3 regions of the Arthrobacter sp. 01T419 genome follow, and region 1 is predicted to be linked to each of the others. Evidence: riboswitches for the same ligand, from Rfam matches in the RefSeq annotation. Region 1 holds a riboswitch; each other region holds the start of a gene.
What was found. Region 1 has a riboswitch for cyclic di-AMP ahead of AC1DLO_RS12010 (M23 family metallopeptidase). Riboswitches for the same ligand answer to the same signal wherever they lie in the genome.

Region 1 (4,686 bases):
CCACGAACGGGGTGGCGTACTCGGAAGCCTCGGCCCAGTTGTAGATGCGGCCTGCGGAGTCCGCAGTGCGCTTGCTTGCGAAGTCCAAGCCACCGCTCTTGTTGAGCCACTGGACCTGGGCGTCAAGCGTCACCAGGGTCGTCAGCGACGGCGTGTTGTAGGTCTGGTTGAGCTTCGAGTTGTCGATAGCCGTCTGCAGATCAAGGAAATCGGGGATCCAGCGGCCACTTGCCTTGACGCGTGCGGCGCGCTCAAGGGCGGCAGGGGAGAAGAGGCCAAGCCACAGGCCACCGTCGGAGGCAAAGTTCTTCTGCGGTGCGAAGTAGTAGACATCAGCCTCGGCAACGTCCACATCCAGGCCGCCGGCGGCCGAGGTCGCGTCCACCAAGACAAGTGAACCCTCGTCGGCACCCTCAACGCGCTTGACCGGAGCAGCCACACCAGTTGAGGTTTCGTTTTGCGGCCATGCGTAAACGTCCACGCCGGCCTCGGCATGGGAAACCGGGCGCGTGCCGGGCTCGGACTTGATGATGGAGGAGGCTTCCAGGAAAGGCGCTTTGTTGGTGGCCGAGGCGAACTTGGAGCCGAACTCACCAAAGGAGAGGTGCTGTGCCTTCTTCTCCACCAGGCCGAAACTGGCGACGTCCCAGAACGCGGTGGAGCCTCCGACGCCGAGAATCACCTCGTATCCCTCGGGCGCACGGAAGAACTGGCTGAGTCCCTCGCGGACGGATCCCACCAGGTTCTTGACTGGGGCCTGGCGGTGGGAGGTGCCGAGGATTGTTGTTGAGGCAGCGGACAGTGCTTCGATCTGCTCCGGGCGGACCTTGGAGGGCCCGGCGCCGAAGCGGCCGTCCTTGGGCAGCAAATCGGCGGGGATAGTGATGCTGTTGTCGCTCACGGGATGCTCCAATGGTGAAGTAGCGGCCTAGATGGGTCGTGGCAGGTGGCAAGCTGCCCCCTTCGACTCCCCAATTCTGCCTGACTCTGCGGGCGGGGACAGAACTGAACGCTTCATAGTCCGCCACGTGGAAAGCGTTCGTTCCGGTGGGCAGGGGCGGGACGCGAGGGTAGGCCCAAGAATTATCCAGAGTAATTCTAAATAAGCTAAGCTTGGAGCTGGCGCCCGGCCCAGGACGACCGGCGGGTCGACCGCCTGGCCGGCTGCGGTACGGTGGAAAATACGCAAGATACTGCGCTCGAGGAGCTGAGCTGGATGACGGATCTGATCGATACCACTGAGATGTATCTTCGGACCATTTTGGAGCTTGAAGAAGAGAACATTGTGGCTCTTCGCGCACGCATCGCCGAGCGCCTGCGGCACTCTGGTCCCACCGTTTCCCAGACGATCGGGCGGATGGAGCGCGACGGCCTGGTGATTGTTTCCAACGATCGGCACCTTGAGCTGACCGAAACCGGGCGGAAACGTGCCACCGAGGTCATGCGCAAGCACCGTCTCGCCGAGCGGCTCCTGGCCGACGTCATCGGACTGGACTGGGCCTATGTCCACGACGAAGCATGCCGTTGGGAACACGTTATGAGCGAGCGCGTGGAACGGCGGCTCTACGAGCTCCTGGACCATCCCACGGAATCTCCCTATGGCAACCCCATCCCGGGACTCGAAGCATTGGGCGGAGTCGCGTCCCACGCCTTTACGGATGGTGTGGTCAACCTTCTTGAAGCGATGAACGGATACTCACCGGATAACAGGGTCACTGTCAGCCGGTTGGCTGAGCCGATCCAAGTGGAACCGGAGCTGCTGGTGCAGCTGGACGAGGGTGGAATTCGGCCCGGAGCCAGGGTTTCCCTGGAACGGGTGGGGGAGTACATCTCCGTTCGCGTGCCCAATATCGACGGTGCGCTGGAGCTGCCGCCTGAGGTTGCGTCGCACGTGTTCGTCACCGTCGCTTAGCTCGTCTGCCAGGCTCCTGGCCAAGATAACGAAATTATTACTGCGGGGGTTAATCCCCTATAGTTGACTACTGGCGCCGATACCAAAGCGTTACCTGATCCGAAGCCTAGTTCTGCCAACGGATCGGGTGGATTAGTCCATTCATTGGCAGAAGCGGGGGAACCACCAGCGGCGGTCGAAAGACGGCCTTGGGGTGAAGTCCGCAGCGGAAGTGCACAAAGCGCAGAACCCTCTCCGGGGACTCTTCTGTGCTTCGAGGACTTCGTGCGGACCGGGTCCAAGAACTCTCTGACCCGAATCCGACAGCTAACTTCGCAGGCTTGCCAGAGAGGAAAACTTTGACCACGCAGAACACCAGGGGCCGCAGACGCGCGTCCGGTCCTACTGCTGAGCTGCGGACCACGCAAGTCGTTGCGCACGACCGGCCCCGCGATCCGCATCGCGAAGTGCGCCGCCGCAAAGGCCCCTTGCGGCAAATGGCCGATTTCGCCGCCGCGAGCGGTGCGGGACAGAAGGCTGGTGTCGCCCTCGCCGCCACGGGCCTCATCCTGACGGTTGCGATGCCTGGTACGGGCGCATTGACGGCCACTGCGGAATCGAATCAGGCTTCGGCCGCTTTGACGGGGACGCAGCCCGAGATTCCGGCTGCGGCCAGTGCCACGATCGATTTCAGCCGCGCTGCGGTATCCACCACGGCGGATCCTGATAGCAAGCTCAAGCAGCTCTTGAGCGCGCAGTCCGTCGGCAGCATCAAGACGTCGTCCTCCAAAGGGACCCTCGGGGCTCCGTTGGACACTCTGACTACGGCCTCGCCGTTCGGTTACCGCGTGAACCCCATTACGGGAGGCCTGGGGGAGTTCCACCGCGGCCAGGACTTCGTGGCCCAATGTGGCACCCAGGTGCATGCGGCTGCCGCCGGCAAGGTTACTTTCGCGGGCTGGCACCCATATGGCGGTGGAAACCGCATTGTGGTGGACCACGGCAACGGCCTGGAAACCACGTATAACCACTTGTCCTCGTTCAACGTCCAGGTGGGCCAAACGGTCAACCGTGGCGACGTCATCGCATTGAGCGGCACAACTGGCGCCTCGACCGGCTGCCACCTCCATTTTGAAGTCATGGTCAACGGCGATGTCGTTGATCCCTTGGGCTGGCTGTAAGCCAATCCGATGGCCGTCTCTCGCATGCTTGTCACGCTCCGTGACCTGAATGTGACATTCAGCCAAAACTCATGTACCGTCTAACTCGCATCAACTTTTAGAGAGTTGATGCACTCGGGTGGATTGCCTAGCTCTGCCACTGCCCGAGGTTCCGTTCGCAAAACATCGTCTGGCAGAGGCGGGGGACCCACTTTTGGTCATCTTCACCGATGGCCTTGGGGTTAAGTCGCACTTGTTTCCCACGGGAAGCATTGCGGCCGGATGACTCCCATCCGAATCCGACAGCTTACCTCGCGGGCATAGGGAGAGGCCTTTTAACGTGTCTTCACGCTCTACTCTTGCGCGCCACCGCGCCGCGGTCACCAAGACCAACTCGCTTGCCGTCATCGCTAAGACCGTCGGCAGCAATGCCGGTGGCGTGGGCCGTCAGGCAGCAGTTATCGCTGCTGCGTCCGGACTGGTCCTCACTAGCGGTATCGCAGCCAACGCTGCCGAAACCAACGTTCCCCGCGAGTCCACTGCGACCTCCACCCTGGAAGTCCAGTCCATCGCCCAAGCCAGCATTGCGGCCGATTCCTCGGTCGCCATCAAGTACGAGCGCCCGGTGGTTTCCACTGAAGCTGCTCCGGTTGTCGAAGCTCCGGTTGCCGTCCAGGAAGCTGTCGCCGCTCCCAAGGCCGGAACCGCTGCGGGCACCGCAACGCTTTCTGTTTCCGCAGCTGTATCCCCCGCCACGAAGGTTGCCAGCGGCAAGGGCGCGGCAATTGCTGCCGCAGCTTACGCACAGCTCGGCGTTGCCCAGGACTGCACCGCCCTGGCTTCGAACTCCCTGGCTGCCGTTGGCATCAACTTCCACGGCTGGCCGGCAGACTACCTCTCCCTTGGCCGCACGGTCAGCGCTGCTGAAGCGCAGCCGGGTGACTTGGTTTACTACCAGAACGGTGGCATGGGCATGGCTCACATCGCCGTTTACGTCGGGAATGGCATGGCGGTCCACGGCGGCTGGAACGGTGGCACCACTGCCCTGTACAGCGTCAACATCGGCTCCGGCCCGGTCTTCATCCGCGTTGGTGGCTAATAGCTTCGTCTGAATAGTCTTACTGGAACATCCCCGCTGGTCAGCCCGCGGGGATGTTCTGTTTTAACCAGCATGTGCTACCTCACGTCGCCCTACATCACGTCCCCAGGGGTCTGCCGGGGCGAGTCCGGGCGTGCTGTCCTTGGGCGTTTGGAGGTTCCCGCCACATGTCCGGCACATGAACTTTGCCCGACACAGCGCCTGAACCCACCCACGGATTCGTTGATCTGGCCTCTCCGTGTTTACTCTTGTGGTGTCGATCCACAGCCCGTACATGCAGAGGGCAGCCGGCCCTCGCGCCCCTGACGGGTGCGGCCGTGAAGAGGTACGTGCATGCGCACACTCGTTCTGAATGCTGGATATGAACCGCTGGCGGTAGTCACCTTCCGCCGGGCGCTGGTCCTTGTGCTCACCGGAAAAGCGAGCGTAGTGGCCGAAGGCGACGAGCCTGTCGTCGGGCCACAGGAGATTCTCGGACGTCCCTCCGTGATTCTGCTCAATCGCTACATCCGGCCGAGGTACAACACGATCACGGC
Region 2 (3,965 bases), on a different contig from region 1:
ACCATTATCCAGGCGGCCATCTTCGCGTCCTGGCACGTCGGCGTGACCTACACGTCCTCCGCCATCCTCTTCATCGTGCTGTTCGCCTTCCCGCTCGGTCTGATCGGCGGCTATCTCACGCGCAGCTCGGGCAGCATTGTTCCCTCGTCCCTTTTCCACGCGGGTGTGGACATGCCGATCTACTTGGGATTCCTGTCCTTCGTCTCCTAGCTTCCTGAGGGCCCGTGGTCACGGGCAGCTCCCAGAGAGCGGATGCTGGCACAGATCTCAGACATGCCGCCGACAAGCGACAGCAGTCCCCCAAAGGACTGAGCCGATTAAGGACGCGGAAGTCCGCCCCTGACGGGACGGACCTCTTGAGTGCTTGGTGCGTCTAGTACCAGTTGTGGGCCAAGTGGAAGGCCCAAGCCGCGGACGGGGATCCGTAGCGTTGCTTGATGTAGTTCAGGCCCCAGCGGATCTGGGTCTGGTAGTTGGTCTGCCAATCGGCGCCTTCCGAGGCCATCTTTTCGCCGGGCAACGACTGCACAATGCCGTAAGCGCCGCTCGATGCGTTGGTGGCAGTGGTCCGCCAATCGGATTCCTTGTTCCACAAGGTGATCAAGGCAGACATTTCGCCCTGGCCCCAACCGTAGGAAGAAAGCATGCTCGCGGCGTAGGCCTGGGCGCCGGCGGGGTCATCGACGGCGACCGGAGCTGCGGGAGCGGCGGGTGCCACCGGCGCTGCCGGTGCGGCGGCCTGGGGAACGACGGCGGCCGGAGCGGGAGCAGGTGCCTGAGTCGGCGCGGTGCTCGGCTTGGCACTTGCGCTGGCACTTGCGCTCGCCGATGGCGTGGCGGTGGCGGACGGGGTCGCGTTGTGCTCTGCGACGGTGCGCGATTCGGACGCCCGGCTCAGGTCCTGGGCGCTGATGGCCTGTCCGGCGGCCTGGCTGGCTGCGCCTGCCCCGAGGAACACAGCAACAACGCCGGCAACAACGGCCATGCGCTGGCTGGGGCCGAGGTTTGCGGCTGCTCGCCTCAGGGTGGAACGTGACTTGTTTGTCCGGGCAGGTTCGCCGCGGTGGCGCGCAACAGGGCGCGACTGATTCTTGGAACCAGACATGGTGATTGCCTCTCAACGCCTGCGGAGTTAGCTGTCGGATTCGGATGAGGTCATCCGGCCGTGGCCACTGAGAATCGTGGCGGTACGGCTTCACCCCTAGGGCCGGCTCAACATGAGCGCTTGCCCGGAGACCTGGGTCCCCCGTCTCTGCCTGGAGTGTTCGGGCACCGGGCAGTGGCAGAGCTCGGCGCCTACCCGGCGGTGGCCGGGGATACCCTGCGCACCTATTCGACGGTACAGGAGGTCCCCGCTTAAGTCACATTTAGGTAACGGAGATCACGACGCCGGTGCGCCGACTTGCGCTCGCCGCGCTCCGGCGTCGTGATCTTCCGGATGGTCTTCAGGCCGTGGCGGTCCTGAGCGCCGGAAGGCGCACGGCAAACTCCGTCCGGCCCGGACGCGAGACTACCTCAACAGTGCCGCCATGGGCCTGGACAATGGACTCAACGATCGACAAGCCGAGCCCGGACGTGCCCTCGGAACCGGAACGCGCGGCGTCGGCGCGGGCAAAGCGGGAGAAGATCCTGCCTTGGAATTCAGGCGGAATGCCGGGACCGTTGTCGGTCACTGTGACCACGGCGCTGCCATCGGCCGAGCGCATGACTCCCGTGACCACCGTGGTGCCCGCCTCTGTGTGTTTACGGGCATTGGAGAGCAGATTGGCCAGGACTTGGTGGAGTTGCGTGGTGTCTCCGCGGACCGTGAGGGGCTCATCCGGGAGCTTGAGCTGCCAGATGTGCTCGGGGGCCATGACTTTCTCGTCACTGACGGTCTCTATCACCAACTGTGTGAGGTCCACGTCGGTGAACTCCGGTGCCTTGCCTTCGTCCAACCGCGCCAACAACAGGAGGTCCTCCACGAGGGTGGTCATTCGCTCGGACTGGCTCTGGACCCGGCCCAGGGACTTGCGGCCGTCCTCGGTGAACTTCTCCGTCATGCGCAACAGCTCGGTGTAGCCGCGGATCGCCGTCAGCGGAGTCCGGAGCTCGTGCGAGGCATCGGCCACGAACTGGCGCACCTTGGTTTCGCTCAGCTGGCGTGCCTCGAGGGCGCTGGAAACATTGTCCAGCATCAGGTTCAAAGCATGGCCGACGCTTCCCACCTCTGTACCCGGGTGGGCCGCCGACGCCGGAACGCGCACCGCGAGCGCCACCTCACCGGCGTCGAGCGGAAGCTTCGACACCTTCGTGGCAACGTCGGAGAGTTGCTCTAGTGGGCGCATGGTGCGGCGGATCAACACAGTTCCCGCGAGTCCAATCAGCACCAGTCCGCCCAAGGACACCAGCACCATGGTCCACACGAGCGAGGCCTCGGTATCCTCTTTTGAGGCGAGTGGCAGGCCAGTGATGATCACATCGCCGTAGGGGGTTGCGGTGGCCACCAATCGGTAGCCGCCCTTGGAAAGGCTCCGATCAACCGGACGTCCATCGTGGGGCAGCGCCAACAGCACCGCGGCATCGTTGGGTGACAAGTTCGTACGTGTGGCGTCCGGGGACAAGAATCCAGCGCTGCTCACTTGCCCGCCAAGAATGCGGGCATTCAGCGTGCCGATGCTCTGACCCCGGGCATCCAAAGGATCCGAGCGTCCATTTGGATCACCTATGGGCGGGCGGCCATGGGAGGCCTGCATCAATTGCTCGTCGAGCTGCTTCGTGAGAAACAGGTCCATGGAGGCGTAGCTGACGACGCCCACGGCTCCACAGATGGCCACGAGGAGGGCCATGGAGACCAGGATCAGGCGTGTGCGCAGGTGCCAGGTTGATGGATTGAACCACTGGTGATCCGTTTGGCGAGGGATACCCGAGAGTGCGGACATTCGGCGCCCCGGGCTATTCGGCGGGCTTGATGACGTAGCCGGCCCCGCGCACCGTGTGGATCATGGGCGGGTGGTTGGCTTCGATTTTCTTGCGCAGGTATGAGATGTAGAGCTCCACGATGTTGGCTTGCCCGCCAAAATCGTAGTCCCACACGCGGTCCAGGATCTGGGCCTTGCTGACCACGCGCTTGGGATTCTCCATGAGGTAGCGCAGGAGTTCGAATTGGGTTGCCGTGAGCTGGATGTCTTCGCCCCCGCGGGTGACTTCGCGGGTGTCTACGTTCAGGGTCAGGTCGCCCACAACCAGTTCGGCCGTGTCCATCGCGGCCACGCCGGAACGCTGGACCAGGCGGTGCAGGCGCAGCAGGACTTCTTCCATGCTGAACGGCTTGGTGACGTAGTCGTCCCCGCCGGCGGCCAACCCGACGATGCGGTCCTGGACGTCGTCCTTCGCGGTGAGGAAGAGCGCAGGCACCTCAGGGGCAAAGGCGCGGATCCTGCCCAACAGCTCAACGCCGTCGAACCCTGGAAGCATCACATCCAGCACCAGGACATCCGGCCGGAAATCCTTGGCGAGCTTTACCGCTGCGGGACCGTCGCCCGCCACGGCTACGGACCAACCCGCCATGCGGAGGCCCATGCTCATGAGCTCGGCGAGGCTGGGTTCGTCGTCCACCACAAGGGCGCGGATGGGGGAACCGTCCGGGTGGCTGAGCTGGGGAAGGTTGTTGGTCATGGAGTGCGAGGATGCCATGGGACAACTCTCCATTCTGCCGGTTTGCCGGTGCTTTGCCGATGCTGTGAGCACCCTGTGAGTCTCAGCCTAGCCACCTGACCAACTGCACGGTACAACGGCACCGGACGCCCGACGCGCAATGGCGGCTTTGTTCCCGGGGCCGGATGGGGCACTGGGCGCGGGTTTCGGCGGGGGCGGCGTCGGATTCTGCTGGATCACTCCTCAGTCCAGCCGGGCGATCCGCACGATCACGGGGCCTGGCGCTCGATGGCAGCGAATGATCCAGCAGAATCTGTCACAACACCGCG
Region 3 (4,686 bases), on a different contig from region 1:
TGTGGCGAAATGGGAAGGCGAGTTCGATCGGGACGCCATGCTTCGTGCCTTCCTGGGAGAAGGCGCCCTCCCCGAAAAGGCCGACGAGGCTCCCGTGCCGGTCCGCGTCGGATAGATGCCACGCTAGATAAACAAGTCCAGCCACTCGTGGGCAGCGGGCAAAGTAGTCTTGCTCCATGCAACAGGACGTGGAGAAGATCGTCGAGGACGTCGCACTCAAATTGGGCCGCGGACTCTCCCTGGAAGATCTCGACGGTGTCCTGCTCGCCTACAGCTCCAACCAGTCCCACGCCGACCGCGTCCGCGTGAATTTCCTCCTCAGCAAGAAAGTCCCGGTGGACGTCAGTGCCTGGCAGCTCTCGCACGGCATCGCCACCGCGGTGCGTCCCGTCGTCGTGCCCGCCAATGAGGAACTCGGTATGGTGGGGCGCGTCTGCGTCCCGCTGCTGGTGCGCGGGTTCCGCGTGGGGTACCTCTGGGTCCAGCAGGACCTTGACGAACAGACCGCGACGGCGATCCTCGCCCAGTTGCCAGGAGTGCGGGACGAGCTGGACCTCCTCGCGGGGTTGCTGCTCGATTCCAATACGGCCGAATCGGAGTTCCGGCGCCGCCGCGAGCAGGAATTCCTGGCTGCATGCCAGGGCGAATCCAACGCGGTGGCGGCCGTGGCCGGATGGAAGGAGGTCCAGGGCCGGGGCCCGTGGCAGCTGGTGACCGTGCTCGACGCCGAGGACAGCGGCGGCGTCTCCGATCCCATCGCAGCCACGCTGACGCACCGTTCCGCCGCGCTGCAGGCCACTATCGGCGTCGATTCGGTCCTTTTCAGCGCTGGCACCGAGACGCATTCGGTCCTGCTGTTCCGCGAAACCGGCGGACGGGCAGAACATGCCCAGGTCTTGGTCCACTATCAGCTGGAGCTCGCCAAGCGGGCCGGCCGGAAGGTGGACCGGGTCATCCTGGGCATCAGTGAGCCGTTTTCGGTCATCCGCCAACTGGGGCGGGCGTACCGGCAGTCGAAGCTCGCGGCCCAGGCTGCCGCCGTCGATCCTCCGCTCGGTGAGCTCGTGGACAGCCGTTCGGCAGGGATCTACCAGTTGTTCGAACGGCTGCAGGCACCCGGCGGTTGGGACGATTCGGGCTCGTCCTATTTCCAGGCGATCGAGGACGCCGACCGCAACGGCGAGCTCCTGCCCGTCCTCGAACTGCTCTACGACAGCGACGGCTCAGTCCAGGACGTGGCCGCGAAGCTGCATTTGCACCGCAGCAGCATCTACAACCGCCTGGCCAGGGTCCGGCAACTCATCGGTGCGGATCCGTTGAATGGTGCTATCCGGCTCGAACTCCACGCAACGCTCAAGGCGCGCCGCTGGGCGGGCCGTCCTCGGATTTGAGGCTGCGCTGTTACTGGAGGCCGCACTCGTTTACCGCTTGAACGGCCTTAGCTGAAGGCTGCAGCGCCAGCGGTCGGGGCGGCGCTCATTCATCTGCGTCCGGGTGCTCTGGCAGCACCGCCCGTGCCACTCGACGGATGATGTTCGATGCTGTCCCATCCTCACTGCAGGATCCCGCTTGCAGCGTCCAAAATCGCTCCCAAGTCGAAGCCCGGCTGAGCTGGCTGCGACGAAGCCGTCGGTGCGCTGCTGGGCTTTACCGGCGGTTTCGGCTTCGATTGCCCAGGTGGCGTGTGGGAGGGCGGATCGGTGGGAGTGGGCGTCGGCGAGGACGGGTCAGTAGGCGTCGGCGTCGGTGTTGGAGTGACCGTGACCGGGGGAGCCGGGCTGGGAACCGGAGCAGGCTGCGCCGGGCCCTGCGTCGGAACGGCCGGCACAGGAGCAAGGCTTGGGGGCAGCGCTGATGGGATGACGGAGGGGACCTGAACGGAGACCGATGGTGCTCCAGCACTCGACGGCGCGACGGCGGCGGGCGCTTGCGGCCCTTGCGCCGGGTCGGTCGCGGTTTGACCGGCCTTGGCAGCCGTGGCGGTTGCCGACGGTGAAGCTGTTGCGTCGGGGGAGACGCTGCCCGCGGTGGAAGGGTCCTGAGGCTGGACGGAGCTTTGGCTGTCTGCGTCCTGGGCTTGGGATTCCTGGCCGAAGAAGGGCAACTCAAGGGCCTGGCCCAGGGAACCCGCCGTCAACAAGATGCCGAGGGCTCCGGCCACCACGGCCATCCGGTTGCTCATCGTCCGGATGGTCGCAGCCTTCTTCAGGACGGCATGAGGTTCCCGGCTGAACGACGAACCGGCGAAGGACATCTGACCGAAGCCGGCACGAGGAACCGCGCGCTGGGCGGTCGTGGCTGCCTTCCGAGTTTCGGCGGCCTGGGTCTTCTGGTTCGGTGCAGCCTCGGGGGCTGCGGGTTCGGCGGGGGCTGGTTCCGCCGGCGTTGTTGCCACCGTCGGGATGGCTGCGGTGGCGGGTTCCGGGGCGGAGCTGGCTTGTGCGGCCCGCTCCCGCTCGGCCGCGCGGGCGGCCGCTCGCGTGGTGGGTGCCGCCGTCGTCGGGGTTTTCGCGGTGGTGGGTGCCGCCGTCGAACTCAAAGGTTCTGGAGCCTGCGCAGGGATGAACGTTGCGCTGTCTTGGGCCCGACGGCGTCCGGTTGGTTTGGTGCGCTCGCCCGCCACTTGGGCACGGCGAGGCTGATCCATGGTTGGGGACATGGTGATTGCCTCTCAACGCCTTCGAGGTTAGCTGTCGGGTTCGGACGAGGCCGTCCGGCCGCACGTGGCGGCTTCACCCCGAGGGCCTGTGGAGAAATAGGCCCGGAGACTCTGGGTCCCCCGTCTCTGCCGCGGGTCTAGCGGAATCCGGGTTGCGGCAGAGCTCGGCGTCAACCCGGAAGCGGCCCAGTTGGGGAATGGGTCGCCCCTCGACGGTACATCAGCCGGCCAGCAAAGTCACATTTAGATAACGAGGGAGCCTGGAGCGGGCCCGGCGTGTGTCAGGGCACCCGGTCGGTACTGCACGCCAGAACGAACTATGTTCCTGCCCATAGTTCGTTCTGGCGTGCAGTTGAGGCCCCATGGCCCCCGAACCGTTCAGGGCCGGACCGGTATTCATTGAAGGCAGGGAAGTCGAAACAGGAGCCTGGCGCGGAACCATCACCGGCGGCGAAGTCGAAAGCTGACGCGGCGTTGCTTCCCGATCCGCACCTTTAGCTGACGGCGTCATCTCCGGCGGCCGTTGCCGCTTGCTTGCGCTTCTGCGTCTCCAGCCACGCCATGATGTCTGCGAGCCGGATCCGGCGGTGCGTGCCACGGTATTCGACAGGTATTTCGCCACGATCGGTCATGTTGCGAAGGTAGGTGTGCGAGATCCCCGCGAGTTCGGCAGCCCGCGACGTCGTGAGCATTTCCTCCACGCTGCTGACGGTCACCGCTTCGCCGCGGCTTAGCCGGCCGAGGAGATCGACGACGGCGTCCCTCGCCTGATCCGGCAGCCGGTGGACCGTGCCGTCGACGAAAACGGTAATGTCGTTGCTGTCCTGGAGTGAGGCTGCAAGGTTCCGGGCGTCGTCTGCGGGCAGGCCAGGCGTCATGCGGGGAGCTATCAATGCCATGGCAGAAGCCTAGCTGCGCTCGAGGCTGCGCGGTTACGCCGCCGTGTTAGATTCACGCCTATGGTCAACTACCCCGCCAATCCGGATCCGAGCCCCGCTGTGGCGGCCGCAATCGAACTGCTGGTGCGGCAAGGCTACGACGCAACCTCCGTGGACGATCTCGCCGACGCCGCGGGCGTCAGCCGCAGCACGTTCTTCCGCAAGTTCGGTTCCAAAGAGGACGTCGTTTTCGCTGATCACGACCGGATTCTGGCGCGCGTCCAAGAGTTGCTTTTGCGCACGACGGCGGCTCCGTTGCGTTCTGTCGTGGAAGCGGCGCTCTTGGTCTTTGACCACCATGTAGGCCACCGGGAAACCTCGCTGGCCCGCTACGAGCTCCTGCGCCAGGTGCCCGCCCTTCGTGATCGTGAATTGGTCATGACGCATCGCTATCAGCGGGCTTTTCGAAGTTATCTGCAAGCGGCCTTGCCCGAAGGCGAGAACCGGGAACTCACTGCCGTGGCGTTTGCTGCGTCCGTCATCGCGGTGCACAATAGCGCCCTGCGCCAATGGCTGCGGGCGGCCGCCGGTGGCGAGCAGGCAGAGGATGAGGCGCCGGAAACTGAGGCCCAAGAGCTGGCCGGCCGACTCGCGCGGGAGCTGGGTGTTCTGGCTGACACTTTCGCCGGGGGACCGGCCCGGGTTCCGGCCGACGAGGCGGGCGGGCAGGCTCATCTGGAGAGTGACCGTCCCGCCGTCGTGGTTGCCGTCCTGGATCCTGCGGCCGGTACAGAGCAGATCCTTCAAGCGGTTCGCGACGCCCTGGCCTAGCTCGGGTTTCCTCGGACCGGGCGTAGATTCTGCTGGATCATTCGGGTTCCCCATCAAAACAGCCGCGTGTTTTCGCGGCCTGCCCGTGGATGGGTCGGGATGATCCAGCAAAAACTCTCGATGGTACTGAGTTCCTTGACATGAAACTCAGTGTCAGCGCATGCTGGGAGTCGCAGAATGCAACCCAGAGCGAGGATTCACCCATGACGACGACGTCCGACGACACGTCCGCAGAGCTGAATGCCGTTTTCCGGACGGCACCGTTTTCCCAGATGGCACCATGGAACCCGAGTACGTCCTGAACGAATCGCTGGACCC

Region 2: linked by a shared signal. The riboswitch ahead of AC1DLO_RS14845 (aggregation-promoting factor C-terminal-like domain-containing protein) and the one ahead of AC1DLO_RS12010 (M23 family metallopeptidase) in region 1 are both predicted to bind cyclic di-AMP.
Region 3: linked by a shared signal. The riboswitch ahead of AC1DLO_RS16340 (hypothetical protein) and the one ahead of AC1DLO_RS12010 (M23 family metallopeptidase) in region 1 are both predicted to bind cyclic di-AMP.

What each region holds. Positions count from the first base shown of each region.
Region 1 is NZ_JBFTQF010000006.1:144,604-149,289, forward strand. Features, by position in the region: gene serC (phosphoserine transaminase) at 1-901, opposite strand, end outside; gene AC1DLO_RS12005 (iron-dependent transcriptional repressor DtxR) at 1,217-1,912, shown strand; cyclic di-AMP (ydaO/yuaA leader) riboswitch at 2,037-2,248, shown strand; gene AC1DLO_RS12010 (M23 family metallopeptidase) at 2,251-3,072, shown strand; cyclic di-AMP (ydaO/yuaA leader) riboswitch at 3,219-3,386, shown strand; gene AC1DLO_RS12015 (NlpC/P60 family protein) at 3,392-4,150, shown strand; gene AC1DLO_RS12020 (HNH endonuclease) at 4,484-4,686, shown strand, end outside.
Region 2 is NZ_JBFTQF010000009.1:175,576-179,540, forward strand. Features, by position in the region: gene AC1DLO_RS14840 (CPBP family intramembrane glutamic endopeptidase) at 1-210, shown strand, start outside; gene AC1DLO_RS14845 (aggregation-promoting factor C-terminal-like domain-containing protein) at 374-1,105, opposite strand; cyclic di-AMP (ydaO/yuaA leader) riboswitch at 1,108-1,282, opposite strand; gene AC1DLO_RS14850 (sensor histidine kinase) at 1,446-2,921, opposite strand; gene AC1DLO_RS14855 (response regulator transcription factor) at 2,935-3,675, opposite strand.
Region 3 is NZ_JBFTQF010000012.1:3,709-8,394, forward strand. Features, by position in the region: gene AC1DLO_RS16330 (cation:dicarboxylate symporter family transporter) at 1-115, shown strand, start outside; gene AC1DLO_RS16335 (PucR family transcriptional regulator) at 177-1,391, shown strand; gene AC1DLO_RS16340 (hypothetical protein) at 1,553-2,659, opposite strand; cyclic di-AMP (ydaO/yuaA leader) riboswitch at 2,662-2,812, opposite strand; gene AC1DLO_RS16345 (helix-turn-helix domain-containing protein) at 3,154-3,558, opposite strand; gene AC1DLO_RS16350 (TetR/AcrR family transcriptional regulator) at 3,619-4,368, shown strand; gene AC1DLO_RS16355 (acyl-CoA dehydrogenase family protein) at 4,649-4,686, shown strand, end outside.